2 regions of the Pseudomonas sp. WT-JTC genome follow, and region 2 is predicted to be linked to the other one. Evidence: predicted binding sites of a transcription regulator. Region 2 holds the regulator's gene; the other holds the start of a gene.
The links. Region 2 encodes sigma-54, which starts transcription at its own class of promoters, with help from an activator protein. Its sites were predicted from a motif close to ANTGGCATNNANNTTGCTNT; they were not measured.

Region 1 (5,380 bases), 560 kb from region 2:
CAGACCGTGGTGACCCATCAGCTTCAGGATACGACCGTTACGCTTCTTGCCGTCGGCACCGACAGCCACAACCGGGGTGTTCGGCTTGACGCGACCACGGGCGATACGGCCAACACCGATAACACCCAGGAAGCTGTTGTAGTCCAGTGCGGAGATCTGCATCTGGAACGGACCTTCACGGTCAACAGCCGGCGCCGGTACGTTGTCGACGATCGACTGGTACAGCGGGGTCATGTCGTCAGCCATTTCGTTGTGGTCCAGACCGGCAATACCGTTCAGGGCCGAGGCGTAGACGACTTTGAAGTCCAGCTGTTCTTCGGTGGCACCCAGGTTGTCGAACAGGTCGAAGATCTGGTCCAGAACCCAGTCCGGACGCGCGCCTGGACGGTCAACCTTGTTGATGCACACGATCGGACGCAGGCCGGCTTCGAAAGCCTTCTTGGTCACGAAACGGGTTTGCGGCATAGGGCCGTCTTGAGCGTCAACCAGCAGCAGAACGGAGTCGACCATCGACATTACGCGTTCAACTTCGCCGCCGAAGTCGGCGTGGCCCGGGGTGTCCACGATGTTGATGTGGTAGCCGTTCCAGTTGATGGCGGTGTTTTTCGCCAGAATGGTAATACCGCGCTCTTTTTCCTGGTCGTTGGAGTCCATCACGCGCTCGTCGTTGAGCTCGTTGCGCTCCAGGGTGCCGGATTGACGCAGGAGTTTGTCTACCAGGGTCGTTTTACCATGGTCAACGTGGGCAATGATGGCGATGTTGCGTAGATTTTCGATCACTTGTGTATCTCGATCAGAGGATTCGGTGTGCTGACAAGTCTTGGCAGCGATTAACAGTAGCGTCCGTGAAAGCCGTTACAGCTTGACGGCGGCATCGGGGGGCCGGTGACGCAAGCCACAGGCAAACAGCCCCGGGCACTTAGCTCGGTCGATAAACGCGCACATTGGCATGCCCCTCACTGAGCAAATGGTGGGCATGCAGGCGACTCATCACGCCTTTGTCGCAATACAGCAGGTACTGGCGAGTAGGGTCCAGTTCCTTGAAACGAGCGTTCAGTGCATAAAACGGCATCGTTTGTACCTCGATACCAGCAAGGTCCAGCGGGTCGTCTTCAGCGGCATCCGGGTGACGGATGTCGATGACGATCTGACCGGCCAGCGCTTCGCTGACTTCTTCAATCTGCAAGTCCTGGCCCAATTCGTCGATCACGCGATCGATCGGCACCAGCTTGGCGTTTTCGAGCGCACGCTCGAGCACCGCCATATCGAATTCTTTCTCTTCGTGCTCGACACGGTAGCGTTTGGCGGCCGTCTTCGGATTGACCGAGATGACCCCGCAGTACTCCGGCATGTGTCGGGCGAAATCGGCGGTGCCGATCTCGTTGGCCGTGTCGATGATGTCCTGCTTGTGGCTGGCGATCAGCGGGCGCAAGACCAGTTTGTCGGTCACGCAATCGATCACGGACAGGTTCGGCAGCGTCTGGCTCGACACCTGGGAGATCGCCTCACCGGTCACCAGCGCTTCGATGTGCAGTCGATCGGCAATCTGGGAGGAAGCGCGCAACATCATACGCTTCAATACTACGCCCATATGACTGTTATCGACTTTGCCGAGAATTTCGCCCAGCACTTCCTCGAAAGGCACACTGACAAATAACACGCGTTGGGAGCTGCCGTACTTCTTCCAGATGAAATGCGCGACTTCCATCACGCCCAATTCATGGGCCCGCCCGCCCAGATTGAAGAAGCAGAAATGCGCCATAAGGCCGCGGCGCATGATCTGGTAGGCCGCAACGGTGGAATCGAAGCCGCCGGACATCAGCACCAGCGTCTGCTCCAGGGCGCCCAGCGGATATCCGCCGATGCCGTTGTGCTGGCTGTGGATCACGAACAACCGTTGGTCGCGAACTTCGATCCGGACTTCGATTTCCGGCTTTTTCAGGTCGATCCCGGCGGCACCACACTGACGGCGCAACTGGCTGCCGACATATTTTTCGATATCAATTGAGCTGAACGGGTGCTTGCCGGCACGCTTGCAACGCACCGAGAAGATCTTGCCGGCCAGTGCATCACCGTAGTGCTGCTTGCATTTTTCGACGATGTCGTCGAAATCGCCCAGCGGGTATTCATCGATTTGCAGGAAGTGCGCGATGCCCGGCATGCAGCTCAGGCGCTCGCCCATCTCTTTCAGGGCCTTGGGGTCGCTGACGCGGGTTTCCAGCTCGAGATTGTCCCACACGCCGTTCACCACCACGGCCGGGTCCAGATCGCGGAGCACGGCACGGATGTTCTTGGCCAACTGGCGGATGAAACGCATCCGTACCGGGCGGCTCTTGATGGTGATCTCTGGAAAGACTTTTACGATTAATTTCATGGAAACAGCGCGCGCGAGGCCTGCCGAAAAAGGGGGGCGCGGATTATAGCGGAAATTGCTCAAGGTTTAACCAGTTAATGTGCAGAAGGTTTTGCGCGCACCAAAACGGGTCATTTATTGAAATGAACGCCACATTGTAGGGCGGGATTTTCCGCTTTAAGGTGCTTTTGCGCCTTATAAGCGTGAATTTGGAGCAAAAAACCCATGCTGGGGCACTGGCATGCAATTTGCTCCCTTGTGAGGCAGGTTGCCTTGGCAGACTATTCGCGCCGGCATCACAAACATTTAAGGGCATCCACTACCAGCCCTAATCCACCCGGAGGACACTATGTCGAAGTCGGTTCAACTCATCAAAGATCATGACGTCAAGTGGATTGATCTGCGCTTCACGGACACCAAAGGCACTCAGCACCACGTGACCATGCCGGCTCGCGATGCGCTGGATGAAGACTTCTTCGAAGTCGGCAAAATGTTCGACGGTTCCTCCATCGCTGGCTGGAAAGGCATCGAAGCCTCCGACATGATCCTGATGCCGGACGACTCCACTGCCGTACTGGACCCGTTCACTGAAGAGCCGACCCTGATCCTGGTCTGCGACATCATCGAACCTTCGAGCATGCAAGGCTACGACCGCGACCCGCGCGCGATCGCCAAGCGTGCCGAAGAGCACCTGAAAGCCACCGGTATCGGTGACACCGTATTCGCCGGTCCAGAGCCAGAGTTCTTCATCTTCGACCAAGTGAAGTTCAAGTCCGACATTTCCGGCTCCATGTTCAAGATCTACTCTGAACAAGGTTCGTGGATGTCCGACCAGGACGTGGAAGGCGGCAACAAAGGCCACCGTCCAGGCGTCAAAGGCGGCTACTTCCCGGTTCCGCCGTTCGACCACGACCACGAAATCCGTACCTCCATGTGCAACGCACTGGAAGAAATGGGCCTGACCGTCGAAGTTCACCACCACGAAGTGGCAACTGCCGGCCAGAACGAAATCGGCGTCAAGTTCAACACCCTGGTGAAGAAAGCCGACGAAACCCAGACCCTGAAGTACGTCGTGCACAACGTTGCCGATGCCTACGGCCGTACCGCTACCTTCATGCCTAAGCCTCTGTACGGCGACAACGGTTCGGGCATGCACGTTCACATGTCCATCTGGAAAGACGGCAAGAACACCTTCGCTGGCGAAGGTTATGCCGGCCTGTCCGATACCGCCCTGTACTTCATCGGCGGCATCATCAAGCACGGTAAGGCGCTGAACGGCTTCACCAACCCGGCAACCAACTCCTACAAGCGTCTGGTTCCAGGCTTCGAAGCTCCAGTGATGCTGGCCTACTCGGCCCGTAACCGCTCCGCTTCGATCCGCATTCCTTACGTGTCGAGCCCGAAAGCCCGCCGTATCGAAGCGCGTTTCCCGGATCCGGCTGCCAACCCGTACCTGTGCTTCGCTGCACTGCTGATGGCTGGCCTGGACGGCATCCAGAACAAGATCCACCCTGGCGACGCAGCTGACAAAAACCTGTACGACCTGCCGCCTGAAGAGGCCAAAGAGATCCCACAAGTTTGCGGCAGCCTGAAAGAAGCCCTGGAAGAGCTGGACAAAGGTCGTGCGTTCCTGACCAAAGGCGGCGTTTTCAGCGACGACTTCATCGACGCTTACATCGCCCTGAAAAGCGAAGAAGAAATCAAGGTACGTACCTTCGTACACCCACTGGAATACGAGCTGTACTACAGCTGCTGATCCGGTAGCGCCGCGGCACGCGGCGTGACAAAAAAGAGGCCTCCTTCGGGAGGCCTTTTTTGTGCCCGCGATTTAACAACCGCTGAAAATCCCTGTGGGAGCGGGCTTGCTCGCGAAGGCGATGTATCAGTGAACATTGATGGCGACTGACACTCCGAATTCGCGAGCAAGCCCGTTCCCACAGTGGAGTTGTGGCGACCTGGAGAGCTGGGTGAATCCATATCCAATTGTTAACACGCTGGGCCAACCAACATCCCTGACCTATGCTGCAACCCATCGCTTTCGTTTCCGGTCGATTCCATGGGTCGAGGTTTTCTGTTCATTCTGCTGCTGATCGCCCTGCCCGCCGCAGCGCAGATCTACAAATACACGGACGCCAACGGCACCACCGCGTACAGCAATCAACCGCCCGACGGCGTCAACGCTCAACCGATCGAGTTGCCGCCACTCAACAGCGTCGAGCGCCAGCCTACCGGCGAAGCCGCACCTGCCGCTGAAGTCGTTCGTCATGAACAGCCCGGCAAGGCCTATGAAGTGCTGGAGCTGACAGGCCTGCCGACCACCGAAGCCCTACGTGCCAACAACGGCACGTTCACCGTTAACGTACAGATCAAACCGCGCCTGCAAGGCTCCCATCTGTTGCGCCTGCTGCTGGACGGCCAGCCCTACGGCCAGCCAGGCAATGTGCCGACCCTGCAACTGGTGAACATCGATCGCGGCGAACACCGCCTCGCCGTGCAAGTGATCGATGGTGAAAAAGTAGTGCAGCAAAGCCCCGCCACGACCGTCACCGTGCAACGAGTACACGCGCCTTGAAGACCTGGTTGCTGCTCGCCTGCCTCATCGCGCTGCCCGCATCGGCAGAGGTCTTTACTTACGTTGACTCCCAAGGCAATCGGGTTTTCACCGACCAGCCAAAACCCGGTAACGCCAGGCGTGTACCGCTGGCCAAGAGCAATCGAATGGCGGCCACCCCCACCCGTGCAGAACCGTTGATTGCCCAGAGCAGCCCGGAAGCACAAGTGCCGTTCCACTATGAAGTGCTGCGCATCCTGGTCCCGGAGCCCGACGCGACCATCCGCAGCAACGCCGGCGAAGTCATCGTCAGCGCCACCAACGAGCCCGGCCTGCAACCCGGTCACCGCTACCGGTTGCTGCTTGATGGCGAGCCCACTGCTGAACCCGGCCCGAGCCCGGTGTTCCCGTTGAGCAACATCGATCGCGGCAGCCATACCCTGGCCGTGGAAATCCTCGATGAGCAGGGACGCATC
Region 2 (5,380 bases):
GGCCTGGTGCAAGCCGACCAGGGCCGCGTCCTGATCGACGACCACGATGTCAGCCACCAGCCCATGCACGGCCGCGCAAAGGCCGGTATTGGCTACTTGCCACAAGAAGCATCGATCTTTCGCAAACTGTCGGTGGCCGACAACATCATGGCCATCCTCGAGACCCGCAAGGAACTCGACAAGGCCGGCCGTCGCAAGGAGCTGGAAAGCCTGCTACAGGAATTCCACATCAGCCACATCCGCGACAACCTCGGCATGAGCCTGTCCGGTGGTGAGCGCCGTCGCGTGGAAATCGCCCGCGCCCTGGCCACCAACCCGAAATTCATCCTCCTCGACGAACCCTTCGCCGGCGTGGACCCGATTTCGGTCGGGGACATCAAGCAGATCATCTACCACCTCAAGGCCAAGGGCATTGGCGTACTGATCACGGACCACAACGTTCGTGAAACCCTGGATATCTGTGAAACCGCCTATATCGTCAATGACGGCCAACTGATCGCCGAAGGTGACGCAGAGACCATCCTGGCCAACAACCTGGTCAAGGAAGTGTATCTGGGCCATGAGTTCCGCCTGTAAAGGCAGAGGTATCTGGCAGGTCGTCCGAGCGCTTGTCCCGATAAAAAATCAACACTTTTTTATTGTTACAGCGCTCTAGGCAAACGCTGCAGTTTCGGGCATATAATTTGCTTATGTTTGGCGCTCCGGCGCCCTGTAGTGGATGGCGCATGTGCGCCGGCGAATAAGGTGTTAAGCCCCTGCCATGAAACCATCGCTAGTCTTGAGAATGGGCCAGCAGCTGACGATGACACCGCAGCTGCAACAGGCCATCCGCCTGCTCCAATTGTCGACCCTGGACCTGCAACAGGAAATCCAGGAGGCCTTGGAGTCCAATCCGATGCTCGAACGCCAGGAAGAAGGCGACGACTTCGACAATTCCGATCCCTTGGCCGACAACGCCGAACAAAAGCCCAACACCGATATCCAGGAACCCTCCTACCAGGAAAGCGCCCCGACGGTTGATAACCTCGAAGAAGGCGACTGGAACGAGCGCATCCCCAACGATCTCCCCGTCGACACCGCGTGGGAAGACGTTTACCAGACCAGCGCCAGCAGCCTGCCCAGCAACGATGACGACGAGTGGGACTTCACCACCCGCACCTCGGCCGGCGAAAGCCTGCAAAGCCACTTGCTGTGGCAACTGAACCTGGCTCCGATGTCCGACACCGATCGCCTGATCGCCGTGACCCTGATCGATTGCATCAACAATCAGGGCTATCTGGACGAAACCCTCGAGGAAATCCTCGAAGCCTTCGATCCGGAGCTGGACATCGAACTGGACGAAATCGAAGCCGTCCTGCACCGCATCCAGCAATTCGAGCCCGCCGGCATCGGTGCCCGCAACCTGGGCGAATGCCTGCTGCTGCAATTGCGCCAGTTGCCAGCCAAGACCCCTTGGCTGGCCGAGGCCAAGCGCCTGGTCAGCGATTACATCGACCTGCTCGGCAGCCGCGACTACAGCCAGTTGATGCGCCGCATGAAGCTCAAGGAAGATGAACTGCGCCAGGTCATCGAACTGGTCCAGAGCCTCAACCCGCGTCCGGGCTCGCAGATCGAGTCCACCGAAGCCGAGTACGTCGTTCCCGACGTGATCGTGCGCAAGGACAACGAGCGCTGGCTGGTGGAGCTGAATCAGGAGTCGGTGCCACGGCTGCGGGTCAACGCCCAGTACGCCGGTTTCGTGCGCCGCGCTGACACCAGCGCCGATAACACGTTCATGCGCAATCAGTTGCAGGAGGCCCGCTGGTTCATCAAGAGCCTGCAAAGCCGCAATGAAACCCTGATGAAAGTAGCCACCCAGATCGTCGAGCATCAGCGCGGGTTCCTCGAATATGGCGACGAAGCCATGAAGCCGCTGGTCCTGCACGACATCGCCGAAGCGGTCGGCATGCATGAGTCGACGATTTCACGGGTGACCACCCAGAAGTTCATGCATACCCCCCGGGGCATATATGAACTGAAATACTTTTTCTCAAGTCACGTAAGCACCTCCGAAGGCGGCGAATGCTCGTCCACGGCGATCCGGGCGATCATCAAAAAACTGGTTGCCGCGGAAAATCAGAAAAAGCCGTTGAGTGACAGCAAGATCGCTGGTTTACTGGAGGCACAAGGCATTCAGGTGGCCCGCCGCACCGTCGCCAAGTATCGCGAATCCCTCGGGATCGCGCCTTCGAGCGAACGCAAGCGGTTGATGTAGGGCCACGCCACAGCGTTCCAGTGGTAGATCATCTGGTCTACCGCTTTATGCACTGGCAACGAAGGAGAAGCTGTATGCAAGTCAACATCAGTGGACACCAACTGGAAGTGACCGAACCTCTCCGCTCCTACATCGGCGAAAAACTCGAACGACTGGAGCGACACTTCGACAAGATCACTAACGTGCAGGTCACGATGACCGTCGAAAAGTTGAAGCAGAAAATCGAAGCCACATTGCATATTCCCGGGAATGAAGTGGTCGCGAACGCGGAACATACCGATATGTACGCCGCGATCGATGCACTCACCGACAAGCTGGATAAACAACTCAAAAAGCATAAGGAAAAGACCCAGAGCCTCCTTCAGGGCGCAACCGGTCGCTAACACTCCCAACCCATGATCCGACTTGAAAGTATCCTGACCCCCGGCCGTTCCCTGGTGAACGTGCCGGGTGGCAGTAAAAAGAAAGCCCTCGAACAAATTGCCAATCTGATCGCCCGCGAAGTGCCGGGTCTGGAGATGCAAGATGTCTTCGAGGCGCTGATTGCCCGTGAAAAACTCGGCTCCACCGGTTTTGGCAACGGCATCGCCATTCCACATTGCCGTCTCAAGGGCTGTGTATCGCCCATCAGTGCATTGATGCACCTTGACGCCCCTATCGATTTCGACGCCATCGATGGTGCGCCGGTTGACCTGCTGTTCGTATTGCTGGTCCCGGAAGCCGCCACCGATGCGCACCTTGAACTGCTTCGGCAGATCGCCAGCATGCTCGATCGCAAGGACGTGCGCGACAAACTGCGCAGCGCTCCGAGCAATGAAGCCCTGTATCAGGTTGTCCTGGACGAGCAAAACGGTCAGTAATCATGCGCTTGATCATCGTCAGTGGCCGCTCCGGCTCAGGTAAAAGCACCGCCCTCGACGTCCTTGAGGACAACGGGTACTACTGCATCGACAATTTGCCTGCCGGCCTGCTGCCGGAACTGGCCGAACGAGCGCTGATTCATACTGAACTGGTGCAGCCGCTGGTCGCCGTTTCCATTGACGCCCGCAACCTGCCCAGCCACCTGTCACGCTTCCCCGACCTGCTCGAAGAAGTCCGCAGCCGCCACATCCAGTGCGATGTCCTGTACCTGGACGCCGACGAAGAAACACTGCTCAAGCGCTTCTCGGAAACCCGCCGACGTCACCCCCTGACCAACGCCAACCGCTCGCTGGCCGAAGCCATCAGCGTCGAGAGCGTCCTGCTCGGGCCGATTGCCGACCTCGCCGATCTCAAGATCAACACTACCAGCCTGAACCTGTATCAACTGCGCGATGCCATCAAACTGCGCCTGTTGAATCAACCGGAACCCGGCACTGCGTTCCTGGTGGAATCCTTCGGGTTCAAACGCGGCATGCCGGTGGACGCCGACCTGGTGTTCGATGTGCGTTGCCTGCCAAACCCTTACTGGAAACCGGAATTGCGCGAGCAGTCCGGGCTCGATCAACCGGTTGCCGAATATCTGGCGGCACAGCCGGATGTCGAAGAGATGTTCCAGGACATTTCCACATACCTGCTAAAGTGGCTGCCTCGTTTTGCCGCCAGCAACCGCGCCTACGTCACCATTGCCATTGGCTGCACGGGCGGACATCACCGCTCCGTCTACCTGACCGAGCGTCTGGGGCAGACGCTGCAAAAATCCCTGAAGAACGTCCAGGTTCGCCACCGCGACCTCAGCTAAAGGACTCACATCGCGATGCCTGCTCTGGAAATCGAAATCATCAACAAGCTGGGCCTGCATGCCCGCGCTTCTGCAAAATTCGTTGGTGTCGCCGGCCAATTCACGGGTTGCACGATCCGCGTGGGACGCACGCCAGAATCCACCGTCGATGGAAAAAGCATCATGGCCATGATGATGCTCGCCGCCGGCAAGGGCACCAAAATCCATCTGAGCACGGAAGGCGAGCAGGAACGGGAAGCGATGGATGCGCTGGTGGCCTTGATCAACAATTACTTCGACGAAGGCGAGTAAACGCGCGGCTTTGTGGCGAGCGCCGTATCCATCACCATCATCAAGCAAAACGGCGTTTTTGTTTCTGTGTTTCCCGAAACTCCGCGAAGAACCATAAAAAAGGCGCGCCACCCATTGGGTGGCGCGCCTTTTTGTGTCACAGGAAGGGTTAGCTGCCCGCCACCGTCATCCGCTCGATCAGCACCGAACCGGTGCGGATGTTGCTGCGAAGTTCGAGATCATTACCGATCGCGACGATCTGTTTGAACATGTCGCGCATGTTGCCGGCGATGGTCACTTCCTGGACCGCGAACTGGATTTCGCCGTTCTCGACCCAGTAACCCGCCGCGCCCCGGGAATAATCACCGGTGACCATGTTCAGCCCCTGGCCCATCAACTCAGTGACCAACAGCCCGCGCCCCATACGCCGCAGCAAGGCCGCCTGGTCTTCATCGCCGTGGGTGACGAACAGGTTGTGCACGCCGCCAGCGTTGGCCGTACTCGGCATGCCGAGCTTGCGGCCGGAGTAGGTGCCGAGGATGTAGGACACCAATTCGCCTTTTTCGACGAACGGCTTGGCGTAGGTTGCCAGGCCATCGCCATCGAACGCAGCACTACCCAATGCCCGCATCAGGTGCGGACGCTCGTCGATGGTCAGCCACTCCGGAAACAGCTTCTGACCGAGAGTGCCCTCGAGGAACGAAGACTTGCGATACAGGCTGCCGCCGGAAATCGCCGACAGGAAACTGCCGAACAGCCCCCCGGCCAATTCTGCGGAAAACAGCACCGGCACCTCGCAAGTCGGCACCGGACGCGCGCCCAGACGGCTCGCCGCCCGTTGCGCAGCGCGCTGGCCGATGCTGACCGGGTCGGCGAGCAAATTGCCCTGTCGGTTCACGTCGTACCAGTAATCACGCTGCATCTGGCCGTCGGCTTCAGCGATCATCACGCAGCTCAGGCTGTGGCGAGTGGACGCGTAACCGCCGATAAACCCATGGCTGTTGCCGTAGACGCGGCAGCCCTGATGGGTGCTGAGGGTGGTGCCGTCGGCGTTCTTGATCCGGCTGTCGGCGGCAAACGCCGCGGCTTCGCAGGCCAGGGCCTGTTCGATGGCTTGTTCCGGAGTAATGTCCCAT

Region 1: the regulator sigma-54 is predicted to act here: its motif matches at 2,589-2,608, upstream of glnA (glutamate--ammonia ligase).

Annotation. Positions count from the first base shown of each region.
Region 1 is NZ_CM160042.1:339,001-344,380, reverse strand. Features, by position in the region: gene typA (translational GTPase TypA) at 1-780, opposite strand, end outside; gene thiI (tRNA uracil 4-sulfurtransferase ThiI) at 920-2,374, opposite strand; gene glnA (glutamate--ammonia ligase) at 2,703-4,109, shown strand; gene AC06G5_RS01545 (DUF4124 domain-containing protein) at 4,410-4,925, shown strand; gene AC06G5_RS01540 (DUF4124 domain-containing protein) at 4,922-5,380, shown strand, end outside.
Region 2 is NZ_CM160042.1:901,380-906,759, reverse strand. Features, by position in the region: gene lptB (LPS export ABC transporter ATP-binding protein) at 1-576, shown strand, start outside; gene AC06G5_RS03945 (RNA polymerase factor sigma-54) at 761-2,254, shown strand; gene hpf (ribosome hibernation-promoting factor, HPF/YfiA family) at 2,329-2,637, shown strand; gene ptsN (PTS IIA-like nitrogen regulatory protein PtsN) at 2,650-3,114, shown strand; gene rapZ (RNase adapter RapZ) at 3,117-3,974, shown strand; gene AC06G5_RS03925 (HPr family phosphocarrier protein) at 3,990-4,265, shown strand; gene pmbA (metalloprotease PmbA) at 4,414-5,380, opposite strand, start outside.